3 regions of the Enterobacter sp. UPMP2052 genome follow, and region 1 is predicted to be linked to each of the others. Evidence: predicted binding sites of a transcription regulator. Region 1 holds the regulator's gene; each other region holds the start of a gene.

Region 1 (8,227 bases):
GCATGACCTGTACGCCCGTAATAACGTTAAACAGCTGCAAAAAGAGATGTTCCGTAAATCTCACTTCCCGCGCGTGATGATGAGTCCGCAGGAGGCGAACTACGCCTATCTACGCGGCGAGGTTGAGCTGGTTTCGCTGCGCGATGCTGAAGGACGTATCGCCGCCGAAGGCGCGCTCCCTTATCCACCGGGCGTGCTGTGCGTGGTTCCCGGTGAAGTCTGGGGCGGTTCGGTACTGCGCTATTTTGCGGCGCTGGAAGAAGGGATCAACCTGTTACCGGGCTTCGCACCGGAACTCCAGGGTGTGTACGTCGAGGAGTGTGACGGTCGTAAGCAGGTTCGCTGCTACGTCATCAAACGGTCTGCTGACCAGCCCGCGCTGCTGAAAGGAGAAGCATTATGAGCAAGTCGAACAAGATGGGCGTGGTGCAGCTGACCATCCTCACCATGGTGAACATGATGGGGTCCGGGATTATCATGCTGCCCACCAAGCTCGCCGAGGTCGGGACCATCTCTATTATCTCCTGGCTGGTGACCGCCGTCGGCTCGATGGCGCTGGCCTGGGCGTTTGCCAAGTGTGGGATGTTTAGCCGCAAGTCAGGCGGCATGGGAGGCTATGCGGAATACGCGTTCGGCAAGTCCGGCAACTTTATGGCGAACTACACCTACGGCGTGTCGCTGCTCATCGCTAACGTGGCGATTGCCATTTCAGCGGTGGGTTACGGCACGGAGCTGTTTGGCACCACGCTGAGTCCGGTGCAAATTGGGCTGGCGACCATCGGCGTGCTGTGGATCTGCACCGTCGCCAACTTCGGCGGCGCGCGCATCACCGGACAGCTCAGCAGCATTACCGTCTGGGGGGTGATTATCCCGGTAGTCGGGCTGTGCGTTATCGGCTGGTTCTGGTTTAGCCCGACGATGTACGCCAACTCGTGGAACCCGCACCATGTGCCGTTCTTTACCGCGGTAGGTTCGTCCATCGCCATGACACTGTGGGCTTTCCTGGGCCTGGAATCGGCCTGTGCCAACGCCGACGTGGTGGAAAACCCGGAGAAGAACGTGCCGATTGCGGTGCTGGGCGGTACGCTGGGGGCGGCGGTGATTTACATCGTCTCGACCAACGTGATTGCCGGGATCGTCCCAAATATGGATCTTGCCAGCTCTACCGCGCCGTTCGGTCTGGCCTTCGCGCAAATGTTCACCCCGGAAGTCGGGAAAGTGATTATGGGGCTGATGGTGATGTCCTGCTGTGGTTCGCTGCTCGGCTGGCAGTTTACCATCGCGCAGGTGTTTAAATCCTCGGCGGATGAAGGCTACTTTCCGAAAATCTTCTCCCGCGTGACCAAAGCCGATGCGCCCGTGCAGGGAATGCTGGCGATTGTGATTTTCCAGAGCGGCCTGTCGTTGATGACCATCAGCCCGTCGCTGAACAGCCAGTTCAACGTGCTGGTCAACCTGGCGGTGGTGACCAATATCATTCCGTATATCCTGTCGATGGCAGCGCTGGTGATCATTCAGAAGGTGGCGAAGGTCGAACCGCGCAAAGCAAAAGCGGCGAATATCGTGGCGCTGATTGGGGCCATCTACAGCTTCTATGCGCTCTACTCCTCCGGTCAGGAAGCGATGCTCTACGGCGCAATGGTCACGTTTATGGGCTGGACGCTGTACGGGCTGGTTTCGCCGCGTTTTGAGTTGACGAACAAACACAGCTAAAAAAAAGCCCGGTGGCGCTAGCGCTTACCGGGCCTACAAAATCAATGTAAAACGGCAACCCTGGGGTTGCCGTTTTTAGTGTTTTCTCCCTCTCCCTGTGGGAGAGGGCCGGGGTGAGGGCATCAGCCCGCACCACACCAGCACTTACGCGTTTTTCAGCACTTCGCTGACAATCTCTACCGCTTCTTTCTCAATCTGCTGACGGTGCTCAGCGCCGAGGAAGCTTTCACAGTAAATTTTGTACGCATCTTCCGTGCCGGACGGACGCGCGGCGAACCAGCCGTTTTCGGTCATCACCTTCAGACCGCCGATAGACGCGCCGTTCCCCGGAGCGGCCGTCAGGCGAGCCGTGATCGGATCACCGGCCAGAGTGCTGGCGCTGACCATTTCTGGCGAGAGCTTAGACAGCGCCGCTTTCTGCGCAGAGGTCGCGCTCGCCTGGAGACGGTTGTAGCTTGGCGCGCCAAAACGCTCCGCCAGCTCGTTATAGTGCTCCTGCGGGTTTTTACCGGTGACAGCGGTGATTTCAGCCGCCAGCAGACACATGATGATGCCGTCTTTATCGGTTGACCACGGCGTGCCGTCGAAACGCAGGAAGGAAGCCCCCGCGCTCTCTTCGCCGCCGAAGCCGAAGCTGCCGTTGTGCAGACCGTCAACAAACCATTTGAAGCCTACCGGCACTTCCACCAGCTTGCGGCCCAGCGCATCGACCACGCGGTCGATCATCGCAGAAGAGACCAGCGTTTTACCGACAGCCACCTCGTTGCCCCACTGTGGACGATGCTGGAACAGATAATTAATCGCCACCGCCAGATAGTGGTTCGGGTTCATCAGGCCGGCAGGCGTGACGATACCGTGACGGTCATAATCCGGGTCGTTAGCAAACGCCAGATCGAATTTGTCGCGCAGCGCCAGCAGGCCGGCCATTGCGCACTCTGACGAGCAGTCCATACGGATCGCGCCGTCTTTATCCAGGTGCATAAAGCGGAAGGTCTGATCGACGTGATCGTTCACGATGGTCAGGTTCAGCTTGTAGTGCTCGGCAATACGTTTCCAGTATTCGATACCGGAACCGCCAAGCGGGTCAACGCCCAGCGTCAGGCCCGCTTTCTGAATCGCCGCCATGTCGACGATCTCCGCCAGCCCTTCCACGAATGGCTGCACCAGATCCTGCTCTTTCACGTGGCCAGAGGCCATGGCCGCATCCAGAGAGATGCGCTTAACGCCTTTCAGATCGTCTGCGAGCAGCGCGTTGGCGCGGTCTTCCACCACTTTGGTGACGTTGGTGTCTGCCGGGCCACCGTTAGGCGGGTTGTATTTGATGCCACCGTCATCCGGCGGGTTGTGGGATGGCGTAATCACAATCCCGTCTGCCAGCGCGCCCCCTTTCTGGTTGTGCACCAGAATGGCGTTGGACACCGCAGGCGTTGGCGTAAAGCCATTGTTCTCTTGCACGATCACGTCGACGCCGTTTGCCGCCAGCACTTCCAGTACGGAAATGAAGGCCGGTTCAGACAGGGCGTGCGTATCTTTCCCAACATAGCACGGTCCGGTGACGCCGTTTTTGGCGCGCTCTTCCGCGATGGCCTGGGCAATGGCCAGAATGTGCGGCTCGTTAAAGCTGTGGCGCGCCGCGCTGCCGCGGTGGCCAGATGTACCAAACTTCACTGCGTGTTCTGCGTTGCCCACCACCGGCTTCAGCACGTAGTACTGGGCGGTCAGTTGAGCGACGTTAATCAAATCGCTTTGTTGTGCAGGTTGGCCTGCACGGCTGTGATTTGCCATTGCCTGGTCCTTCTGATGCAAGGGTTAAATTGTACCGCAAACCTTTTCAATCAATTCCGCCGGGAACTGCATGGACTGCATGATGTGTTCAATCATGCTGCACTTGCGGCCCGTGTTGGTATTGGTGATCACCCAGTACGGTGTACCCGGGACGTGTTTAGGTTTGGTTTGATTGCCATTTTGCAGCAGCGTCTGCTCATCGCCCGCGAAGTAAACGCGGGTACGACCATGCAGCGACTCGGTCGCTTCAGCAAACGCGGTGTTATCCAGTGAATAAAGTGTAGTCAGCACCAGCATAAAGCGGTTAACCGCCTTTTTCTGTTCTGCATACTCATCTGACAGCAGCAGCTCGCGCATCGCGCGCACTTTGTCTTTCACCGGCGCGACGGCAGGTTTTGCTTGTGCGGTAACACTCGGCTGAGAGACGACATCTTTAGTGGCTGGGGTAGCAGGCTGTGCGGCGGCGGAAATTTTGAGCATACGCCGTAAAATGTCGGACGCGCTCTCCCCGATATGCCGCGTCTGGCTGGCAATATACTGATAGAGTTCGTCATCAACTTCGATTGTTTTCATCTTAATCCAGTGCGATATCTTATCTGAATACAAGTCGTTGGGATTATAGGAGCAAATCCCAACAGCGGATAGCGTCAAACCAGGTTGGCGGCAAAAGTCGGATTAAACTGGATCCTTGCAGCCGGGCGGCAGAATGGACAACATGATACCCTAACCTGACATACGTAAAAAAAGAACTTTGCCATGAAATTGAATACCCGAGCGCAATCTGCACAATCGCCGAACAATAATTCTCCCATCGTACTGGTTCACGGCCTGTTTGGTAGCCTGGATAACCTGGGCATACTGGCGCGCGATCTGGTTGCCGATCATGACATTTTGCAGGTCGATATGCGTAATCATGGCCTTTCCGGGCGTTCGCCTGACATGACTTACGCGGCGATGGCGCAGGATTTGCTGGATACGCTGGATGCACATCAACTTGAGAAGGTCACTTTAGTCGGGCATTCCATGGGTGGCAAAGCGGTGATGGCGCTGACGGCGCTGGCACCGGAACGTATTGCTGGCCTGGTGGTGGTTGACGTGGCCCCCGTGGATTACGACGTGCGTCGCCACGACGAGATTTTCGCGGCGATCAATGCGGTCACGGAGTCTGGCGTGTCTACCCGTCAGCAGGCCGCAGCCGTCATGCGTGAACACCTCGATGAGGAAGGCGTGGTGCAGTTCCTGCTTAAATCCTTTGTCGACGGCCAGTGGCGTTTTAACGTCCCGGTACTTTGGGATCAGTATGCTCACATTGTCGGCTGGCAGCCGGTTCCCGCCTGGCAGCACCCTACCCTCTTTATTACCGGCGGCAATTCACCCTACGTGACCGAGGCGTACCGCGACGCACTGCTGGCGCAGTTCCCACAGGCTCGCGCGCACGTCATCGCCGGGGCGGGCCACTGGGTTCATGCAGAAAAACCGGAGGCGGTCCTGCGCGCTATCCGCCGCTATCTTACTGATACGGCGAATTGATTAAAAAGAGAGCGACTGGAAGACAGAGGGCTTCCAGTCGTTGGCGTGTCGTTTTCGGTGATGTATGATGGCGCGCTTATCGCCCGGGCATTAACAGGGCGGCTTGTTTTCCCCCGAAGTCTCTGAATCATGGCCAAAGAACAAACGGACCGTACGACACTAGACCTGTTCGCGAATGAGCGTCGCCCGGGACGACCCAAGACGAATCCGCTTTCGCGTGATGAACAGCTGCGTATCAATAAACGCAACCAGCTTAAACGCGATAAAAATCGTGGGCTTAAGCGTGTCGAACTGAAGCTCAACGCTGACGCTGTCGATGCGCTAAACGAGCTGGCCTCCGCCCGTGATATCAGCCGCAGCGAATTGATTGAAGAGATGCTGATCGCTCAGCTCAACGCGTTACGCAGCAAGGCATAAGTCTGAAAAACCCCCGTATTTCCCTTTTCATGTAGCACAGAGTGCAGTCCTGCGCGATAGCTGTTTCCGCAGGGTTGCCAGTTCTGCTATTATTGCCCTTATCCGTGGACAAATTGCGCCACCATACCATTAAGTTTCAAGAGGTTATTTTACTCATGGCAATCATCGGCATTTTCTTCGGCAGTGATACCGGCAATACCGAAAATATCGCAAAAAACATTCAAAAACAGCTCGGTAAAGACGTTGCCGATGTACATGACATCGCCAAAAGCAGCAAAGAAGACCTCGAAGGTTATGACATCCTGCTGCTGGGTATCCCGACCTGGTACTACGGCGAGGCGCAGTGCGACTGGGACGATTTCTTCCCGACGCTCGAAGAAGTGGACTTCAACGGCAAGCTGGTCGCCCTGTTTGGCTGCGGCGACCAGGAAGATTATGCGGAATACTTCTGTGATGCGCTGGGCACCATCCGCGACATCATTGAGCCACGCGGCGCGGCGATTGTCGGCCACTGGCCAACGGCGGGCTACCACTTTGAAGCGTCCAAAGGCCTGGCAGACGACAACCACTTCGTGGGTCTGGCTATCGACGAAGATCGTCAGCCAGAACTGACCGCTGAGCGTGTCGAAAAATGGGTGAAGCAGGTCCGTGAAGAACTGAACCTCGACGACATTCTTAACGCCTGATTTTCCTGCGGCGCAACTGCGGTTGCGCCCGCATGCCAGGTAAAACCGATTAAATTAATTGCTACAAACTTTTAACTTTTTCGCTCAGACCTGTACAATATCCCCCTGATAAAAAGTGGGCTCCATCGAACAAGTTTGTTGGTGATACCACGTTTTTATAAGCATACTTTGCCTGAGACTTGCAGTTTTCATTTAGCCATGGCAGTTCTATAATGAGACGCATTATCCCAGGTGCATTTTCTGTCACTTCTTCTTTTGAAGTGAAACGTTTAGCAACAGGACAGATTCCGCATGACCGACAACAATACCGCATTAAAGAAGGCTGGCCTGAAAGTAACGCTTCCTCGGTTAAAAATCCTTGAAGTGCTTCAGGGGCCAGACAATCACCATGTCAGTGCGGAAGACCTTTACAAGCGTCTTATCGACATGGGCGAAGAAATTGGGCTGGCAACCGTTTATCGTGTGCTGAACCAGTTTGATGACGCGGGCATTGTTACCCGTCATAATTTCGAAGGCGGTAAATCTGTTTTCGAGCTGACCCAGCAACACCACCACGATCATCTGATCTGCCTCGACTGCGGCAAGGTCATTGAGTTCAGCGATGATTCTATTGAATCACGCCAGCGTGAAATTGCCGCGCGCCACGGTATCCGTCTGACTAACCACAGCCTGTACCTGTATGGACACTGTGCGGAAGGCGATTGCCGCGAAGATGAGCACGCGCACGACGCGAAATAAGCAAACTTTCATACTCTGAGCCAGCCGCAAGGTTGGCTTTTTTTTTGCCTTAAAAAGCCCAGTGGCGCTGCGCTTACCGGGCCTACGGGCGATGACACCTCTGTAGGTTCGGTAAACGCAGCGCCACCGGGCGTCAAACAGCGCTATTGGTTATTATTACGAATTTCCTGCCAGATCTTATCGCAACGCTTCTCGACTTCCTGCTCGTTACCGGTCTGACGCGCCTGAATACAGGCCTGGTAATCCATCACGCGGACATTCTCCTGCGTCGCGAACTGTTCATGCGCTTTCTCTTTCTTCAGCACATTCAGCACGCTCTGGCAGGCTTCAACTTTCTCCGGCGAGCCTTGCGCGGTATTGATACAGGCGCTATAGGCCTCTTTCAGACGCGAATCTTCTTTCGGGGCCTGAGGCTGCGCACAGGCCACCAGCCCTGTTGCCAGCATCGCGACCATGACTACTTTTCTTTTCATCTGCCGTCTCCGTTTCGGCGGGCCACGCCCGCCGGGGTTTCATCAGAAAATAGTGAATGGCGCGATGACCATGAATTTCACGTCACGTTCATCCTGGAAGATATTGCCGTAACCGCCCGCATAGCTTGGGATATCGGAGTGGTTGTCATACTGCGTGAAGTGCAGTTTGAACATGGTGCCCTTGGCACGCCCGTCCTGCAGGGTGTAGCTAGCATCCAGACTGTAGGAGGACTCTTTCAGGCGGTAATTAGGATCGTAGTACGCATCCGGGGTTGCCATATCAGCAGGCTTCGCGTCCCACGCGTAAGCATAAGAAGCACCGACCGCCCAGCCTGGCAGATTCCAGTTTTTCAGGTCATACATTGCACCGAAGAAGACGGCTTTTTCACCGTCGGCGTTGAAGTCAGAGCGGTTATCCCACCAGATATCCAGACGACCGTTTGATGAGGCGTATGTTGGGGTCATACGCTGCAGGAAGTAACCCTGCTGCCCTTCCGCCTTCACCCACGTCCCTTCCAGACGCAGGTCAACCTGGCCCACCTTGTAACCGAAGGTCAGCGCCTGCAGCCATGCGGTACCGTCGTAGATATCGTTAACGGTGCCGTTGCTGGCTTTATCACGCGTGCCATAGAACTGATAGCTGGTGCTCAGCGGGCTGCCCACAACGTCGAATTTGTAGCTGGCTTTCGCGAAATACTGATCGATATAGCCTTCAGCCTGTCCGAAGGCGGCTTCCAGTACCAGGTCGTTTTTGAAGTCATACTTCGCACCCAGGGAGTGGAGGTAGTCCACTTTAGTGGTTTTATCGTTCTGGTAGAACTTATCCATCTCAATGTGCCACGGCGCTTTGTACTCGTTGGTCCACATATAGGAGAAGCTCAGCGC
Region 2 (8,227 bases), on a different contig from region 1:
TGAACGTGAGGCAGTTCACAGTTTCCAGTAATGACGGGGTTTTCAGGCAGTGTGACGCTTACCGCATTTCCCGATCTTTCCGCCCGTTTCTTGAAAAACGGACAGCTTTTGCGAGGTTTGCTGCTGAAAATTTAAGGTGCGTGCGCCGGGCCTTAATTACTATTTTGAGAACTTTTCTCATTGGTGGGGGCCGTTATGACCGTACTACACAGCGTGGATTTTTTTCCTTCGGGCGGGTCGCCTGTCGCGATTGAGCCACGGCTCCCGCAGGCAGCGTTTCCGGAACATCATCATGATTTCCATGAGATTGTGATTGTTGAGCACGGCACGGGCATTCACGTTTTCAACGGCCAGCCGTACACCATCAGCGGTGGCACGGTCTGCTTCGTACGCGATCACGACCGGCATTTGTACGAACATACCGACAACCTGTGTCTGACCAACGTGCTGTATCGCTCGCCGGATGCGTTCCAGTTTTTGTCCGGGCTTAATCAGCTTTTGCCCCAGGAGAAAGACGGGCACTATCCGTCGCACTGGCGGGTTAATCAGTCCACGTTGCAGCAGGTGCGCCAGCTGGTGAGCCAGATGGAGCAGAGCGAGGAGGGGCTGGAGACGCACGTCGTTGCCACGCGTGAACTTCTTTTTATGCAACTGCTGGTGCTGCTGCGCCGCAGTAGCCTGGTGGAGGGGCTGGAAAATAACGCTGCGCGCCTTAACCAGCTGATGGCCTGGCTGGAAGATCACTTTGCTGAGGATATCTGCTGGGAAACGCTGGCGGATGATTTCTCGCTGTCGCTGCGTACCCTGCACCGCCAGCTGAAGCAGCACACCGGGCTGACCCCACAGCGCTATCTTAACCGCCTGCGCTTAATCAAGGCCCGGCATCTGCTGCGCCACACGGATGAAAGCGTCACGGACATCGCTTATCGTTGCGGTTTCGGCGACAGTAACCACTTTTCGACGCTGTTTCGCCGTGAATTCAGCTGGTCGCCGCGCGACATTCGTCAGGGCAAGGACGCGTCGCTTCAGTAACGCGAGGGCAATCACCGTTTTTTCGCCGCAAAAAGGCTAATAATGTCAGGTTATTCGCCCGTGAGGTTGTGGTGTGGCTGCTCAGTTAATTCTTCGCAAAGATGATTTTTTTGCCTCCGCCGGCCAGGCCGTTGCGGTGGCCGATCGCTATCCGCAAAACGTCTTTGCCGAACACACGCATGAATTTTGCGAGCTGGTGCTGGTGTGGCGGGGCAACGGCCTGCACGTCCTTAACGACCGGCCTTACCGCATCACGCGCGGGGATCTGTTTTACATTCGCGCCGAGGACAAACACTCCTACGCCTCGGTGAACGACCTGGTGTTGCAGAACGTCATCTACTGCCCGGACAGGCTCAAACTCAACGTCGACTGGGCCGCAAACATTCCGGGGTTTGTTGATGCGAAGGGCGCACCGCACTGGCGCTTAAGCAGCAACGGCATGACCCAGGTCCGGCAGGTGATTTCCCAGCTTGAACAGGAGAGCCTGAAAAACGATCCCGAGGCTAACCAGATGGCGGAGCTGCTCTTTGCCCAGCTGGTAATGACCCTCAAGCGCTATCGTTATGCCACCGACAACCCCTCCGCCACCACTCAGGAGGCGCTGCTTGATAAGCTCATCACCCAACTTGCGGGCAGCCTGAACAAGAGTTTCGTGCTGGAAAAGTTCTGCGAGCAGGAGCAGTGCAGCGAACGCGCGTTACGCCAGCAGTTCCGCACCCAGACCGGGATGACGGTGAACCACTATCTGCGCCAGCTGCGCATCTGCCACGCTCAGTATTTGCTCCAGCATACGGAGCTGATGGTGAGTGAAGTGGCGATGCGCTGCGGCTTTGAGGACAGCAACTACTTTTCGGTGGTGTTTAACCGCGAGGTGGGGATGACGCCGGTACAGTGGCGTCATCGTAGTCGAAAGGCGGCGTGATCAGTTCGCCATGCCGAGGCCAACAATGTTGGCAGCGATAATAATCACCACGCAGCCGAGGCTCAGCACGCCCACCGGACGACGCCCGGCGTTGTTCCACTCCTTCAGCACAAGCCCTACCAGGCCGCCACACAGCACGTAGAAACTCATGTGCAGCATCCAGCTCATGTAATCGTACTGCGCCGGAATGCTGGCGTGGCCCCAGGCGTAGAAGAAGAACTGCAGATACCACATCAGCCCACCCAACGCGGAGAGCAGCACGTTGGTTACGATCAGCGGTTTTGCCAGCGAGAAGTCGGCTTTTACCGACAGGTTCTTCACTTTTGCCAGACGAATAAAGCAGAAGCCCAGGTTGACCAGCGCGCCGCCGCCCATGATCACCACGTAGCTTGGCAGGGCAACGTACAGCGGGTCGACGCCCAGCGCGGCGGCGGCTTCGTGCATCGGTTTGGCGGCGTTCATGGCGAAGGACATACCGGCGGAGAAGATGCCGCACATTACCGCCAGCAGCAGCCCTTTCTTCAGGTTGAAGTCCTCGGCTTTGATGCCCATCTTGCGCTCTTTAAGCTGGCCCGCGCGGGTCACGATGCCTACGCCGATCACCGCGACCAGCACGCCCAGCAGCGTCATGCGCCCGCCTTCGGTATTGATCAGCACGTCGAAATTGCCGTTGAGGATTGGCGTCATCAGGGTGCCGACAATCAGCGTAATGCCAATCGCGATGCCGATACCCATCGACATGCCGAGGTAGCGCATGGTGAGGCCATAGTTGATGTTGCCGATGCCCCACATCGCGCCAAACAGGAAGACCGGCAGCAGGGTAGAGGCGCTGAAGGAGGAGAAATAGCCCCAGAAATCGGGCAGGAGCATGGCGCTGATGGTCCACGGCAAAATCAGCCATGACACCGTACCGCCGACGGACCACATGGTTTCCCATGACCAATGTTTAACCTTTTTAAACGGGGCATAGAAACAGGCTGCACTGGCTGCGCCTATCAAATGCCAGAAAATACCCATCGTAATCGCATGATTCATTTTTACATCCTCATCGTTTTTATAGTCGGTGGCTTCCCGCCGACTTGATGAGTGTAAAAATTAGGCGGTTTGGGAACCTTCAGAAGGTTGCCGCACTTTTGTTCAGGATGGCAATCAGCACGTTAACCGCGTGAGCAGACTCACAATTTCGCGATGAGAGGGAAAATGAATAACCTTATAAAAACTACGGCATTGATAATCATTTTCAATATCATTTAATTAACTATAATGAACCAACTGCTTACGCGGCATTAACAGCTGTGCCGCCCGACACTAATGGAGAGGATTATGAGTTATACACTGCCATCCCTGCCGTATGCCTACGACGCACTGGAACCGCATTTCGACAAGCAGACGATGGAAATCCATCACACTAAACACCACCAGACCTACGTGAACAACGCCAACGCTGCGCTGGAAAGCCTGCCAGAGTTCGCTAGCCTGCCGGTTGAAGAGCTGATCACCAAACTGGACCAGCTGCCAGCAGACAAGAAAACCGTTCTGCGTAACAACGCAGGCGGCCACGCTAACCACAGCCTGTTCTGGAAAGGCCTGAAAACCGGTACCACCCTGCAGGGCGACCTGAAAGCGGCTATCGAGCGCGACTTCGGTTCCGTAGACAACTTCAAAGCGGAATTCGAGAAAGCCGCTGCGACCCGTTTCGGCTCTGGCTGGGCGTGGCTGGTCCTGAAAGGTGACAAACTGGCGGTGGTTTCTACCGCAAACCAGGACTCCCCGCTGATGGGTGAAGCGATCTCTGGCGCATCCGGTTTCCCAATCCTGGGCCTGGACGTGTGGGAACACGCTTACTACCTGAAGTTCCAGAACCGTCGTCCAGACTACATCAAAGCCTTCTGGGACGTGGTGAACTGGGACGAAGCTGCAGCACGTTTCGCTGCGAAAAAATAAGGTTGCATTGACGCCTGTGAGAAGCGAGTCTGATGACTCGCTTTTTTTGTATCTGAAGGAGTAGAGATGCACTACCCGGTCAACGTGTTTACAGGCAAGGTAACGGAGTACGAAGGCAGCCGCCCGAGCGCCATCGCCAAAGTGCAGGTTGACGGCGAGTTGAGCCTCACCGAGCGCGGTCTTGTGGGCGATGAGCAGGCCGAAAAGAAAATTCACGGCGGGCCGGAGCGCGCGCTGTGCCACTATCCGCGTGAGCATTATGCTTACTGGATGAGTGAATTCCCCGAGCAGGCGGAGCGCTTCGTCGCACCCGCCTTTGGCGAGAACCTCTCTACCGAGGGGCTGACCGAGCAAAACGTCTTTATCGGCGATATCTTCCGCTGGGACGATGCCCTGATTCAGGTGACGCAGCCGCGCTCGCCGTGCTTCAAGCTGAACTACCATTTTGGCATTGAAGATATGTCCGCCCGGCTGCAAAGCGCCGGTAAAACCGGCTGGCTCTACCGCGTGGTGCTGGCGGGGAACGTTTCGGCGGATGCCCCGCTGGCGCTCGTTTCACGCGTGAGTGATGTGTCGGTGTACGACGCCTGCGCGATCGCCTGGCATATGCCCTTTGACGATGAGCAGTATCATCGCCTGCTGTCAGCGGCAGGGCTATCGACAAGCTGGACCAGAACGATGCAAAAGCGGCGTTTAAGCAACAAAATTGAGGATAATTCGCGAAGATTGTGGGGAAGATAATCCCTTCTGGCGAAATGTAAGCCGGGTAAGGCGAAGCCGCCACCCGGCTTTTTTGTTGGCATCTTGCGTGAATTTGCCCGGTGGCGCTGCGCTTACCGGGCCTGCAAAACGAACAGCTACGAACGCTTATACAACGGCAGCCACAGCGTTAACCGCAGTCCACCCAGCGGGCTGTCGTCGGCTTTCACCCAGCCACGATGCTGCTGCATGGCGGTTTCAACAATCGCCAGCCCCAGCCCCGTGCCGCCGGATTCGCGGTCGCGCGCCTCGTCGGTACGGTAGAACGGACGGAAAATCTGCTCGCGATCTTCCGGACTCACGCCCGGGCCGTCGTCGTCCACGATGATGGTGATCCCGTCTTTATCCACCGAGAACGCCACCTCAATCTTCGTGTGCGAGTAGCGCAGGGCGTTACGCACGATATTCTCAAGCGCGCTTTCCAGTGCGTTAGGGTTACCGTACAGCGGCCATGGGCCTGGCGGGAAGTTAACGGTGAACGATTTCCCCATCTGCTCGGCTTCGAATGCCGCGTTATCCAGCACCTCATGCCACAGATGGTTGGCTTTGACCGTTTCGCTCACCAGCGCGTTTTTCTGCTGGTTGCGCGACATTACCAGCAAATCGTTGATCATGCTGTCCAGACGATGCGCTTCGGTTTCGATACGCTCCAGCTCTTTGCTCTCGCCGCTGCGGCGGCGCAACAGCGCGGTGCCAAGCTGCAGTCGCGTGAGCGGGGTGCGCAGTTCGTGGGAGATGTCCGATAGCAGGCGTTGCTGCGCGGTCATCATGCGGTCAAGGGCGCTCACCATCTGGTTAAAACTGGTCCCGGCGGCCAGGAACTCCTGCGGCCCGGCTTCCAGCTCGGGATGTTGTCTCAGGTTGCCCTGAGCCACTTCGTCGGCGGCGTTTTTCAACTTACGTGCCGGTTTCGCCAGGCTCCACGCCAGCCAGAGCAGCAGCGGCGAGCTGAGCAGCATAGTCACAATCAGCAGCAGAAGCGGGCGGTCGAACAGCAGGTTGATGAAATCTGTCTGGGAGCTGCTCGCAGGGCGAATCAGATAGAGCTGATAGTTATCCTCCCCGTCTCTGACGGAGAAAGGTCCTACCATCTCAACCCGGCCATATTTTTTCTTCTGAGGGTGGTCGGCGTTATCCGCCTGGCCAATGAAGTTGCGGATGATCTGCATTTCATTGCGATCGGCCCCAATGACGCGGCCTTCGCTGGTCACCAGCAGAAGACGTTGTCCGGGCGGCGCCCACTTGTCGATAGCGCGAAACAGCCTGCGCCACCACATCAAATCGTTTGGCGGATCGTTTGCCAGCTCGGCTTCGACATGTTGTTCGATCATCACGCCCTGACGTTGCTCGCTGTCGAGAAGCTCCGTCATCTGGCGTGAGTCGAGTTTTGGCAACATCAGTACGAGCATTAAAACCAGTGCCAGCGTCAGCCAGAAGATGGCGAAGATGCGGGCGGTTAAGCTGCCTATCATGAAGCGGAAACCATCAGATAACCGCGACCACGTAGGGTTTTAAACCACGGGTGACCGTCTTTACGCTCCGGTAATTTACGGCGCAGGTTAGAAATATGCATGTCGATGGCGCGGTCAAACGGCGTGAGACGTTTGCCCAGCACTTCCTGACTCAGGTGTTCACGCGATACCACCTGGCCGAGATGCTGCGCCAGCAGATAAAGCAGGGTGAACTCGGTGCCGGTTAATTCCAGCGTCTGGCCGTCGAAGCTGGCTTCCTGACGACCCGGGTTCAGGCTCAGGGAGTCCACTTCCAGCGTCGGCGAGCTGTTGTCCGTATTTTGCTGCTGCTCGCTCCAGTGGGAACGACGCAGGATTGCGCGAATACGGGCCACCAGTTCACGGTCGTTGAACGGTTTCGGTAAATAGTCATCCGCACCCAGCTCAAGGCCAAGGACACGGTCAAGTTCGCTGCCGCGTGCGGTCAGCATGATAACGGGGGTCTGGTGCGTCTGGCGAAGCTCTTTCAGCGTATCAATGCCGTTTTTCTTGGGCATCATAACGTCGAGCAAAAGTAGATCGATGCTGTCATCAAGGAGACTCAGCGCCTGCTCACCATCGTGGGCAACCAGAACGTTGAAACCTTCCATGTCGAGCAACTCCTTTAAAAGGGAAGTCAGCTCTCGGTCATCATCAACTAACAGAATTTTATTCATTGTTTAAATACCTCCGAGGCAGAAATTACGACATCAAGGCTATCTAATCCATGACTTTACGTTGTTTTACACCCCCTGACGCATGTTTGCAGCCTGAATCGTAGACTGTCTCTCGTTGAATCGCGACATGAAAGATTTTGGGAGCAAGTGATGCGCAAAGTTACCGCTGCCGTCATGGCCTCAACGCTGGCCTTCAGTGCGTTTAGCCAGGCTGCTGTAGCTATCATCGGCGATACCGGTTCCTCGCAGGAGGGCGCAGCGCAGAATAGCAGCCAAAGCCATATGTTTGACGGCATAAGTTTAACCGAACATCAACGCCAACAGATGCGAGATCTGATGCAGAGGGCACGACATGAGCAGCCCCCTGTTAATGTTAGCGAAATGGAGACAATGCACCGCCTTGTCACCGCAGAAAATTTTGACGAAAGCGCTGTACGCGCTCAGGCCGAAAAAATGGCTCAGGAACAGGTTGACCGCCAGGTAGAGATGGCGAAGGTCCGCAACCAGATGTTCCACCTGCTATCGCCCGAGCAGCAAGCGGTTTTGAACGACAAACATCAGCAACGAATGGACCAGTTGCGTGAGGTTGCACGGATGCAGCGAAGCTCAGAAACAACGTTTTTCAGTAGCAATAGCAGCACCCGTAGTAACCAGTAAACCCTGTTTTCCTTGCCATAGACACCATCCCTGTCTTCCCCCACATGATGTGGGGGTTTTTTTTGCCCGTCATTCAGGTTTGTTAACCTTTTATTCATCCTTAGACTCCTCTTCCATCCGTTATACTAGCGCCATGGCATGACAGGAGTGTTTATGAATCAATCCTATGGCCGGCTGGTTAGCCGGGCCGCAATAGCCGCGACGGTGATGGCGTCGTGTTTGCTGATTATCAAAATTTTTGCGTGGTGGTACACGGGCTCGGTCAGTATTCTGGCTGCCCTGGTGGACTCGCTGGTGGATATTGCCGCCTCGCTGACCAACCTGCTGGTGGTGCGCTATTCGCTGCAACCGGCTGATGAAGAGCACACCTTCGGGCACGGAAAGGCGGAATCGCTGGCGGCGCTGGCGCAAAGCATGTTTATATCCGGCTCGGCGCTGTTCCTGTTTTTAACCGGCATTCAGCATCTCGCCTCGCCGACACCGATGAACGATCCGGGCGTCGGCGTGGCTGTTACGGTAATCGCACTTATAAGCACTCTTGTTCTGGTAACGTTCCAGCGCTGGGTCGTGCGTAAAACGCAAAGCCAGGCGGTACGGGCAGATATGCTTCATTATCAGTCTGATGTTATGATGAATGGGGCGATTCTTATTGCGCTCGGTCTGGCCTGGTATGGCTGGCATCGTGCGGACGCGTTGTTTGCGTTAGGAATTGGCGTCTATATCTTGTATAGCGCTTTACGGATGGG
Region 3 (8,227 bases), on a different contig from region 1:
GCAGTATCACACCGGTGAATACCCTAAGCAGAAGCAGCCTGCCCCTGGCGTGCAGTCAAAGATGACGCCTGTACCGGACTGTGGCGAAGAGAGCTATAAAGGCAGTGGACGACTCCAGGATCGTAAGGCGCTGGTGACAGGGGGCGATTCCGGTATCGGACGCGCTGCCGCCATCGCTTACGCGCGTGAAGGCGCAGACGTAGCGATTAACTACCTCCCGGCGGAGGAAGAGGACGCGCAGCAGGTCAAACAGCTGATTGAAGAGGCGGGACGTAAAGCGGTGCTGATCCCGGGCGACCTGAGCGATGAGCAGTTTGCCCGCTCGCTGGTGCATACCGCGCACGAGGCGCTGGGTGGTCTGGATATCCTGGCGCTGGTTGCCGGTAAGCAGACGGCGGTAGAGAAAATTGCCGATCTCACGACCGAGCAGTTTAAAGAGACTTACGCGGTCAACGTCCTGGCGCTGTTTTACATTACCCAGGAAGCCATCCCGCTGCTTCCGGCCGGGTCCAGCATCATCACCACGTCCTCGATTCAGGCCTACCAGCCAAGTCCACATCTGCTGGATTATGCCTCAACCAAGGCCGCGATCCTGAACTACAGCCGCGGGCTGGCGAAGCAGATCGCCGAAAAAGGGATTCGCGTGAACGTGGTCGCACCGGGTCCAATCTGGACCGCGCTGCAGATTTGCGGCGGCCAGCCGCAGGAGAAAATCCCGCAGTTTGGTCAGCAGACGCCGATGAAGCGTGCGGGGCAACCTGCGGAGCTGGCACCGGTGTATGTCTATCTGGCAAGCCAGGAATCCAGCTACGTCACGGCAGAAGTGCACGGCGTGTGCGGGGGAGAACACCTCGGTTAAAAACCGTTGTGGGGAATAAACAAAGGGGGCCGCGATGGCCCCCTTTTTACATTCACAGTGTGTTACCGACTGGCGTTAACGGTGAAATCACTTCGCCGCCGTTTTCTCTTCACCCACCAGACCAATCTTCAGGTAACCCGCCTGATGCAGCGTGTCCATTACCTTCATCATGGTTTCGTAATCAACGGTTTTATCCGCGCGGAAGAACACGGTGGTGTCTTTCTTGCCGCCGGTGAGCTGGTCCAGCGCCGGAATGACTGACGTATCCGTGACCGGGTCGTTGCCCAGGAACATGGATTTATCGGCCTTAACCGACAGGTAGATTGGCTTTTCCGGACGCGGCTGCGGCTGGCTGGACGAGGCCGGCAGGTTCACCTTCACGTCAACCGTCGCCAGCGGCGCAGCCACCATGAAGATAATCAGCAGCACCAGCATCACGTCGATAAACGGCGTGACGTTGATTTCATGCATTTCGCCGTTATCGTCCAGATTTTCGTTAAGACGCATTGCCATAGTATCAACCTAAGCGCAGTTTGGACGCCGCATGTACCGGTTTAACGGCGCTGGCGTTGAGGTCCAGGTCACGGCTTTGCAGCAGCAGAACCTGCGCCGCAACGTCACCCAGCGTGGCTTTATAGCTGCCAATCATACGCGCGAAGATGTTGTAGATAACGACCGCAGGAATTGCTGCCACCAGGCCGATAGCCGTCGCCAGCAGCGCTTCTGCGATACCCGGCGCAACAACCGCCAGGTTGGTAGTCTGCGTTTGGGCAATACCGATAAAGCTGTTCATGATGCCCCAGACGGTACCGAACAGGCCGACAAACGGAGAGATCGCACCGATGGTCGCCAGATAACCGTTACCGCGGCCCATATGACGGCCCACAGCAGCCACGCGACGTTCCAGACGGAAGCCGGTACGCTCTTTGATGCCTTCGTTATCTTCACTGCCTGCGGAGAGTTCCAGCTCGTTCTGCGCTTCATTCACTAAAAGGGAGGTCAGGCTTTTCGCGTGGAAGGATGAGGTCATGTCGGATGCCTGATCCAGAGAGCGGGCTTCAGCCAGCTGCTGCTGTTCGCGCTTGAGACGACGCTTCTGCGAAATAAGCTCAACGCTCTTGCTGAAGAAAATAGCCCAGGTGACAACGGACGCCAGGATCAGGCCGATCATCACAATCTTAACCACGATGTCGGCATGATGATACATGCCCCAAACGGAGAGATCCGTCTGCATCAAATTATTACCCACTCTGTATCTCCAGGACGCAAATCACAAATTCTGAGCATAATAATATCAAAACAACGTCGAATTGATAGTAGTTCTCATTAGTATTTACATAGTGCCGTAAATTTCACTCACTTTCCTTGCGCTTACCCAGGAAAAATTTTCAGAGCCGCAATTTTAGAAAATTTTCGCCTTATTCCACTATCGCAGAAGTGCACTTTTTTACTTTCATGGTAGTCTGGACGTCCAGACGTATAAAAACAGGGCTATCCAGGATGACGAAGAAGCAGCTTGATACCACGCTGGTGCAGGCCGGACGCAGCAAAAAATACACCCAGGGCGCGGTCAACAGCGTGATCCAACGGGCCTCCTCTCTGGTGTTTGATACCGTTGAGGACAAAAAGATCGCCACGCGTAACCGCGCCTCCGGCGGGCTTTTCTACGGGCGTCGGGGCACCCTTACCCATTTTTCGTTGCAGGAAGCGATGTGCGAGCTGGAAGGCGGGGCGGGCTGCGCGCTGTTCCCCTGTGGCGCAGCGGCCGTTGCCAACACCATTCTGGCGTTCGTGGAACAGGGTGACCATATCCTGATGACCAACACGGCGTACGAGCCGAGCCAGGATTTCTGCACCAAAATCCTCAGCAAGCTCGGCGTCACCACCGGCTGGTTCGACCCGCTAGCGGGCGAAGGCATTGCCGACCTTATTCAGCCGAACACGCGCATCGTGTTCCTGGAATCACCGGGGTCGATCACCATGGAAGTACATGATGTCCCGGCCATCGTTAAGGCGGTGCGCAGCAAAGCGCCTGAGGCAATCATCATTATCGACAATACCTGGGCGGCGGGCGTGCTGTTTAACGCGCTGGAATTCGGTATCGATATCTCCATTCAGGCCGCGACCAAATACCTGATTGGCCACTCTGACGGCATGATTGGCACCGCGGTATCTAACGCCCGCTGCTGGGATCAACTGCGTGAGAATGCCTACCTGATGGGCCAGATGGTGGATGCCGATACGGCCTACATGACCAGCCGCGGCCTGCGCACGCTGGGCGTGCGCCTGCGTCAACACCATGAAAGCAGCCTCAGGGTGGCCGAGTGGCTGGCGCAGCATCCGCAGGTTGAGCGGGTTAACCATCCGGCGCTTCCCGGCAGTAAAGGCCATGAGTTCTGGAAACGTGACTTTACGGGCAGCAGCGGGCTGTTCTCATTCGTGCTTAAAAAACGGCTGAACAATGACGAGCTGGCAAGCTATCTGGATCATTTTACCCTGTTCAGCATGGCCTACTCCTGGGGCGGGTTTGAATCGCTGATCCTGCCTAACCAGCCGGAGCAGATCGCGGCGCTACGCCCGGGCGGAGAAGTGGACTTCAGCGGCACCCTGATCCGACTGCATATTGGTTTAGAAAATGTTGACGATTTAATTGCCGATTTAGCAGCAGGGTTTGCGCGCATCGTGTAGAGTGCAGGCTGAAAGTGTACTCCCTGGACATTTTTATTCACGGCGCAACCGGAAAAGTCTGCATGAGTTGCGCCTGCGATCAATCCCAACGGGCCAATTAGGGAGTACAATAGCGTTATATCTGCTGTTCCACAGGAAAGTCCATGGCTGTTATTCAAGATATTATCGCTGCGCTCTGGCAACACGATTTTGCCGCGCTGGCGGACCCGCACGTTGTGGGGATTGTCTATTTCGTGATGTTTGCGACCCTGTTTCTGGAAAATGGATTACTGCCAGCCTCGTTTCTGCCCGGTGACAGCCTGCTGCTGCTTGCAGGGGCGTTAATCGGCAAGGGCGTGATGGACTTCGCACCCACGATGATAATCCTCACTTCCGCCGCCAGCCTTGGCTGCTGGCTGAGCTATTTGCAGGGCCGCTGGCTCGGGAATACCCGCGTCGTGAAGGGCTGGCTGGCGCAGTTGCCGCACAAATATCATCAGCGTGCGACCTGCATGTTTGATCGTCATGGCCTGCTGGCGCTGCTGGCCGGGCGCTTCCTCGCTTTTGTTCGCACCCTGCTGCCAACAATGGCCGGCATTTCCGGGCTGTCGAACCGCCGCTTCCAGTTTTTCAACTGGCTGAGCGCCCTGCTGTGGGTTGGCGTGGTGACATCCCTGGGCTATGCGCTGAATATGATCCCGTTTGTAAAACGTCATGAAGATCAGGTGATGACCTTCCTGATGGTGCTGCCGATTGTCCTGCTGGTTGCCGGGCTGGTAGGGACGATTGCGGTGGTGATTAAGAAGAAATATTGCAGCGCGTGATCCCCTCACCCTGAACCTCTCCCCACAGGGGAGAGGGGGAAAAACCTAAGCGCCCTGCATTGTTCTGATGCGCGTCGCATCTTCCCCCGGCGTCACGCCGAAATAGCGCTTAAATTCCCGACTAAACTGCGATGCACTTTCATACCCAACGCGCATAGCCGCCGCGCTGGCCTTCATGCCGTCGTGGATCATCAGCATGCGCGCCTTGTGCAGCCGGTAGGTTTTAAGATACTGCAGCGGCGAGGTGCTGGTGACCGACTTAAAATTATGGTGGAACGCCGACACGCTCATGTTCGCCTCTGCCGCCAGTTGGTCCACGCTGAGGTTTTCCGTGTACTGGCTTTCAATGCGTTTCAACACGCGGCTGATCAAGCTGAAGTGCGTCTGACGGCTCACCAGCGCCAGCAGCGCCCCGCCCCCCGGCCCTAACAGAACGTGGTAGAGGATCTCGCGGATAATCTGCTTACCGAGAATACGGGCATCCAGCGGTCTTTCCATGACGTCCAGCAGGCGTTCAACGGCGCAGAGGATTTCATCCGACAGCGTCGCGGAGTTGATGCCGCTGGCCGCCATCGACGGCTGGAACAGCTCATCTTCCCCAATGTCCATCAGCAGCTCCTGCAGTTGCAGAATATCAACATTCACGCGGATCCCCGCCAGCGGAACCGCCTCCGTCGCGAACGTTTCACATTCAAAGGGTAAAGGCACCGTCAGGAGCAGATATTCATTGGTGTCGTAACGAAACACGCGCTCATTGATATAGCCAATTTTATGGCCGGAAAAGAGAAAAACGATGCCAGGCTGGTACATCACCGGCGTGCGCGTACCCGGCTGCGTCCCGTAGAGCAGGCGGATATCCGGCAGCAGCGCACTCAGGTCATTTTGCTTATCTATCAACTGTTTGATTTGCGAAGTAAGCTGTAAACAGATGTCATCGCGGTTCATTTTTTCTTACTCCAGAGGCGGTTTCCGACCCATGCAGTGTGCGCAATTTCTTTCACTTTCTCCAGCGCGCTGTAGAAATGGGCAAGACATCGGCAGGAATGTGCATTGAGAGGATAGCGCCAGATAGCCACAATGTGCAGCATCAGGTCGCCATTTGCGCCACCGCGGTTTTTCACCCACCAGAGGGAAAGAGCAATGAATAACTTTAATTTACATACCCCCACCCGCATCCTGTTTGGTAAAGGTGCTATCGCCGAACTGCGCGAGCAGATCCCCGCTGACGCCCGCGTGCTGATCACCTACGGTGGCGGCAGCGTGAAAAAAACCGGCGTGCTGGATCAGGTTTACAGCGCGCTGGACGGTCTGGACGTGCGTGAGTTCGGCGGCATCGAGCCAAACCCGTCTTACGAAACGCTGATGAACGCGGTGAAAATCGCGAAAGATGAGAAGATCACCTTCCTGCTGGCCGTGGGCGGCGGTTCTGTTCTGGACGGCACCAAATTCATCGCCGCAGCGGCCCACTACGCGGACGGCATCGATCCGTGGCATATTCTGGAAACCCGCGGCAGCGACGTGAAAAGCGCGATCCCAATGGGCTCCGTGCTGACCCTGCCCGCCACCGGTTCGGAATCGAACAAAGGTGCGGTGATCTCCCGTAAAACCACGGGCGATAAGCAGGCCTTTATGAACGAACACGTTCAGCCGGTATTTGCCATTCTGGACCCGGTTTACACCTACACCCTGCCTGCACGTCAGGTCGCCAACGGCGTGGTGGATGCGTTTGTTCACACCGTTGAGCAGTACGTTACCTACCCGGTGGATGCTAAAATTCAGGACCGCTTCGCAGAAGGCATTCTGCTGACCCTGGTTGAAGATGGCCCGAAAGCGCTGCAGGAGCCGGAAAACTACGACGTGCGCGCCAACGTGATGTGGGCGGCAACTCAGGCGCTGAATGGCCTGATCGGTGCCGGCGTGCCGCAGGACTGGGCAACCCATATGCTCGGCCACGAGCTGACGGCGATGCACGGTCTGGATCACGCACAAACCCTGGCGGTGGTTCTGCCTGCGCTGTGGAATGAAAAACGTGACACCAAACGCGCCAAACTGCTGCAGTACGCCGAGCGCGTGTGGAACATTACCGAAGGTTCTGACGATGCGCGTATCGATGCCGCGATCGAAGCGACCCGCAACTTCTTTGAAAGCCTGGGCGTGCCAACGCGTCTTTCCGGCTATGGCCTGGACGGCAGCTCCATCCCTGCCCTGCTGGCAAAACTCGAGGCGCACGGCATGACGCAACTGGGCGAGCACGGTGACATCACCCTGGACGTAAGCCGTCGTATTTACGAAGCGGCACGCTAAGCGTTTTTGTTGTCACACCTTTCGTTTTTTGACATTTCGTCCAGACTTAATGCACACCAACATCGTCGGAGGCTCCCTTCGACGATGAGCAAATGGAGGAGGAAAAATGGCAAACCAAACCGTGATCAAGCTTCAGGACGGCAACGTAATGCCCCAGTTGGGGCTCGGCGTATGGAAAGCCGGTAACGACGAGGTCGTGTCCGCCATTCATAAAGCACTGGAAGTCGGCTACCGGTCGATTGATACCGCTGCCGCGTACAAAAATGAGGACGGCGTGGGCAAGGCGCTCGCCAGCGCAGGCATGCCCCGCGACGACCTTTTCATCACCACCAAGCTGTGGAACGACGACCAAAAACGCCCGCGCGAAGCCCTGCAGGAGAGCCTGGACAAGCTGCAGCTCGATTTTGTCGATCTGTATCTGATGCACTGGCCGGTTCCGGCTATCGATCATTACGTGGATGCCTGGAAAGGCATGATTGAGCTCCAGCAGGCTGGGCTGGTGAAAAGCATTGGGGTGTGTAACTTCCAGGTGCACCACCTGCAGCGTCTGATTGACGAGACGGGCGTCGCGCCGGTCATCAACCAGGTTGAGCTGCACCCACTGATGCAGCAACGTCAGCTGCATTCCTGGAACGCCACGCACAAGATCCAGACCGAATCCTGGAGCCCGCTGGCACAGGGCGGTGAAGGCGTATTCGATCAGAAGATAATTCGTACGCTGGCGGATAAATATGGCAAAACCCCGGCGCAGATTGTGATTCGCTGGCATCTGGACTGCGGCCTGGTGGTGATCCCGAAATCGGTCACGCCTTCGCGCATCGCTGAGAACTTCGACGTCTGGGATTTCCGCCTGGATAAAGATGAGCTGGGTGAAATTGCGAAGCTGGATCAGGGCAAGCGTTTGGGGCCGGATCCGGATCAGTTTGGGGGGTAATTTTCCCTCACCCTAACCCTCTCCCACAGGGAGAGGGTACATTTTACACCCTGTCCCTGTGGGAGAGGGCCGGGGTGAGGGCATCACCGTTATCCGATCTTACGTTTTCCCGTTTTTTTCGCCCCCGTTGCCCCACCGTTCGAACGCTGATGCACAATCGGCGTATGTTTCGTGAGGGCCGGGCGCGTATGGCGGTTCTGGCGGCGTGCTTCCCGCATTTCATCGAGCGTTGGCGCAGGGACCAGGCAGTCGCGGCGTGAGCCAATCAGGTGTTTTTTACCCATCTCTTCCAGCGCCTGGCGGATCAGCGGCCAGTTAGCCGGATCGTGGTAACGCAGCAGCGCTTTATGCAGACGACGCTGTTTATCCCCTTTCGGCACCACCACGTCTTCACTCTTGTAGCCAATCTTACTCAGCGGGTTCTTGCCGGTGTAATACATGGTCGTCGAGTTGGCGAGTGGCGACGGATAGAAGTTCTGTACCTGATCGAGTCGGAAGCGACGCTGTTTCAGCCACAGCGCCAGGTTGACCATATCTTCATCGCGCGTGCCGGGGTGCGCGGAAATGAAGTACGGGATCAGATACTGCTCTTTACCCGCCTGCTTCGAGTAGGTATCAAACAGTTCTTTAAAGCGATCG

What was found. Region 1 encodes Fur, which represses iron uptake genes when iron is present. Its sites were predicted from a motif close to ATAATAATGAGAACNACTATCAA; they were not measured.
Region 2: a site for Fur is predicted at 3,182-3,204, ahead of sodA (superoxide dismutase [Mn]). Genes of this name have one in related genera too.
Region 3: a site for Fur is predicted at 2,170-2,192, ahead of exbB (tol-pal system-associated acyl-CoA thioesterase). Genes of this name have one in related genera too.

What each region holds. Positions count from the first base shown of each region.
Region 1 covers NZ_JBSKJR010000001.1:2,031,519-2,039,745, forward strand. Annotated here, with positions in the region: gene speF (ornithine decarboxylase SpeF) at 1-403, shown strand, start outside; gene potE (putrescine-ornithine antiporter) at 400-1,713, shown strand; gene pgm (phosphoglucomutase (alpha-D-glucose-1,6-bisphosphate-dependent)) at 1,858-3,498, opposite strand; gene seqA (replication initiation negative regulator SeqA) at 3,523-4,071, opposite strand; gene ybfF (esterase) at 4,255-5,028, shown strand; gene ybfE (LexA regulated protein) at 5,158-5,445, shown strand; gene fldA (flavodoxin FldA) at 5,601-6,131, shown strand; gene fur (ferric iron uptake transcriptional regulator) at 6,423-6,869, shown strand; gene chiQ (ChiQ/YbfN family lipoprotein) at 7,013-7,342, opposite strand; gene chiP (chitoporin ChiP) at 7,385-8,227, opposite strand, start outside.
Region 2 covers NZ_JBSKJR010000010.1:44,450-52,676, reverse strand. Annotated here, with positions in the region: gene rhaS (HTH-type transcriptional activator RhaS) at 196-1,032, shown strand; gene rhaR (HTH-type transcriptional activator RhaR) at 1,106-1,954, shown strand; gene rhaT (L-rhamnose/proton symporter RhaT) at 1,955-2,989, opposite strand; gene sodA (superoxide dismutase [Mn]) at 3,278-3,898, shown strand; gene yiiM (6-hydroxyaminopurine reductase) at 3,965-4,639, shown strand; gene cpxA (envelope stress sensor histidine kinase CpxA) at 4,756-6,129, opposite strand; gene cpxR (envelope stress response regulator transcription factor CpxR) at 6,126-6,824, opposite strand; gene cpxP (cell-envelope stress modulator CpxP) at 6,975-7,481, shown strand; gene fieF (CDF family cation-efflux transporter FieF) at 7,635-8,227, shown strand, end outside.
Region 3 covers NZ_JBSKJR010000007.1:84,896-93,122, reverse strand. Annotated here, with positions in the region: gene ACWKX3_RS17505 (SDR family oxidoreductase) at 1-859, shown strand, start outside; gene exbD (TonB system transport protein ExbD) at 947-1,372, opposite strand; gene exbB (tol-pal system-associated acyl-CoA thioesterase) at 1,377-2,108, opposite strand; gene metC (cystathionine beta-lyase) at 2,360-3,547, shown strand; gene yghB (DedA family general envelope maintenance protein YghB) at 3,691-4,350, shown strand; gene ACWKX3_RS17480 (AraC family transcriptional regulator) at 4,396-5,295, opposite strand; gene yqhD (alcohol dehydrogenase) at 5,491-6,654, shown strand; gene dkgA (2,5-didehydrogluconate reductase DkgA) at 6,761-7,588, shown strand; gene ACWKX3_RS17465 (YgiQ family radical SAM protein) at 7,678-8,227, opposite strand, start outside.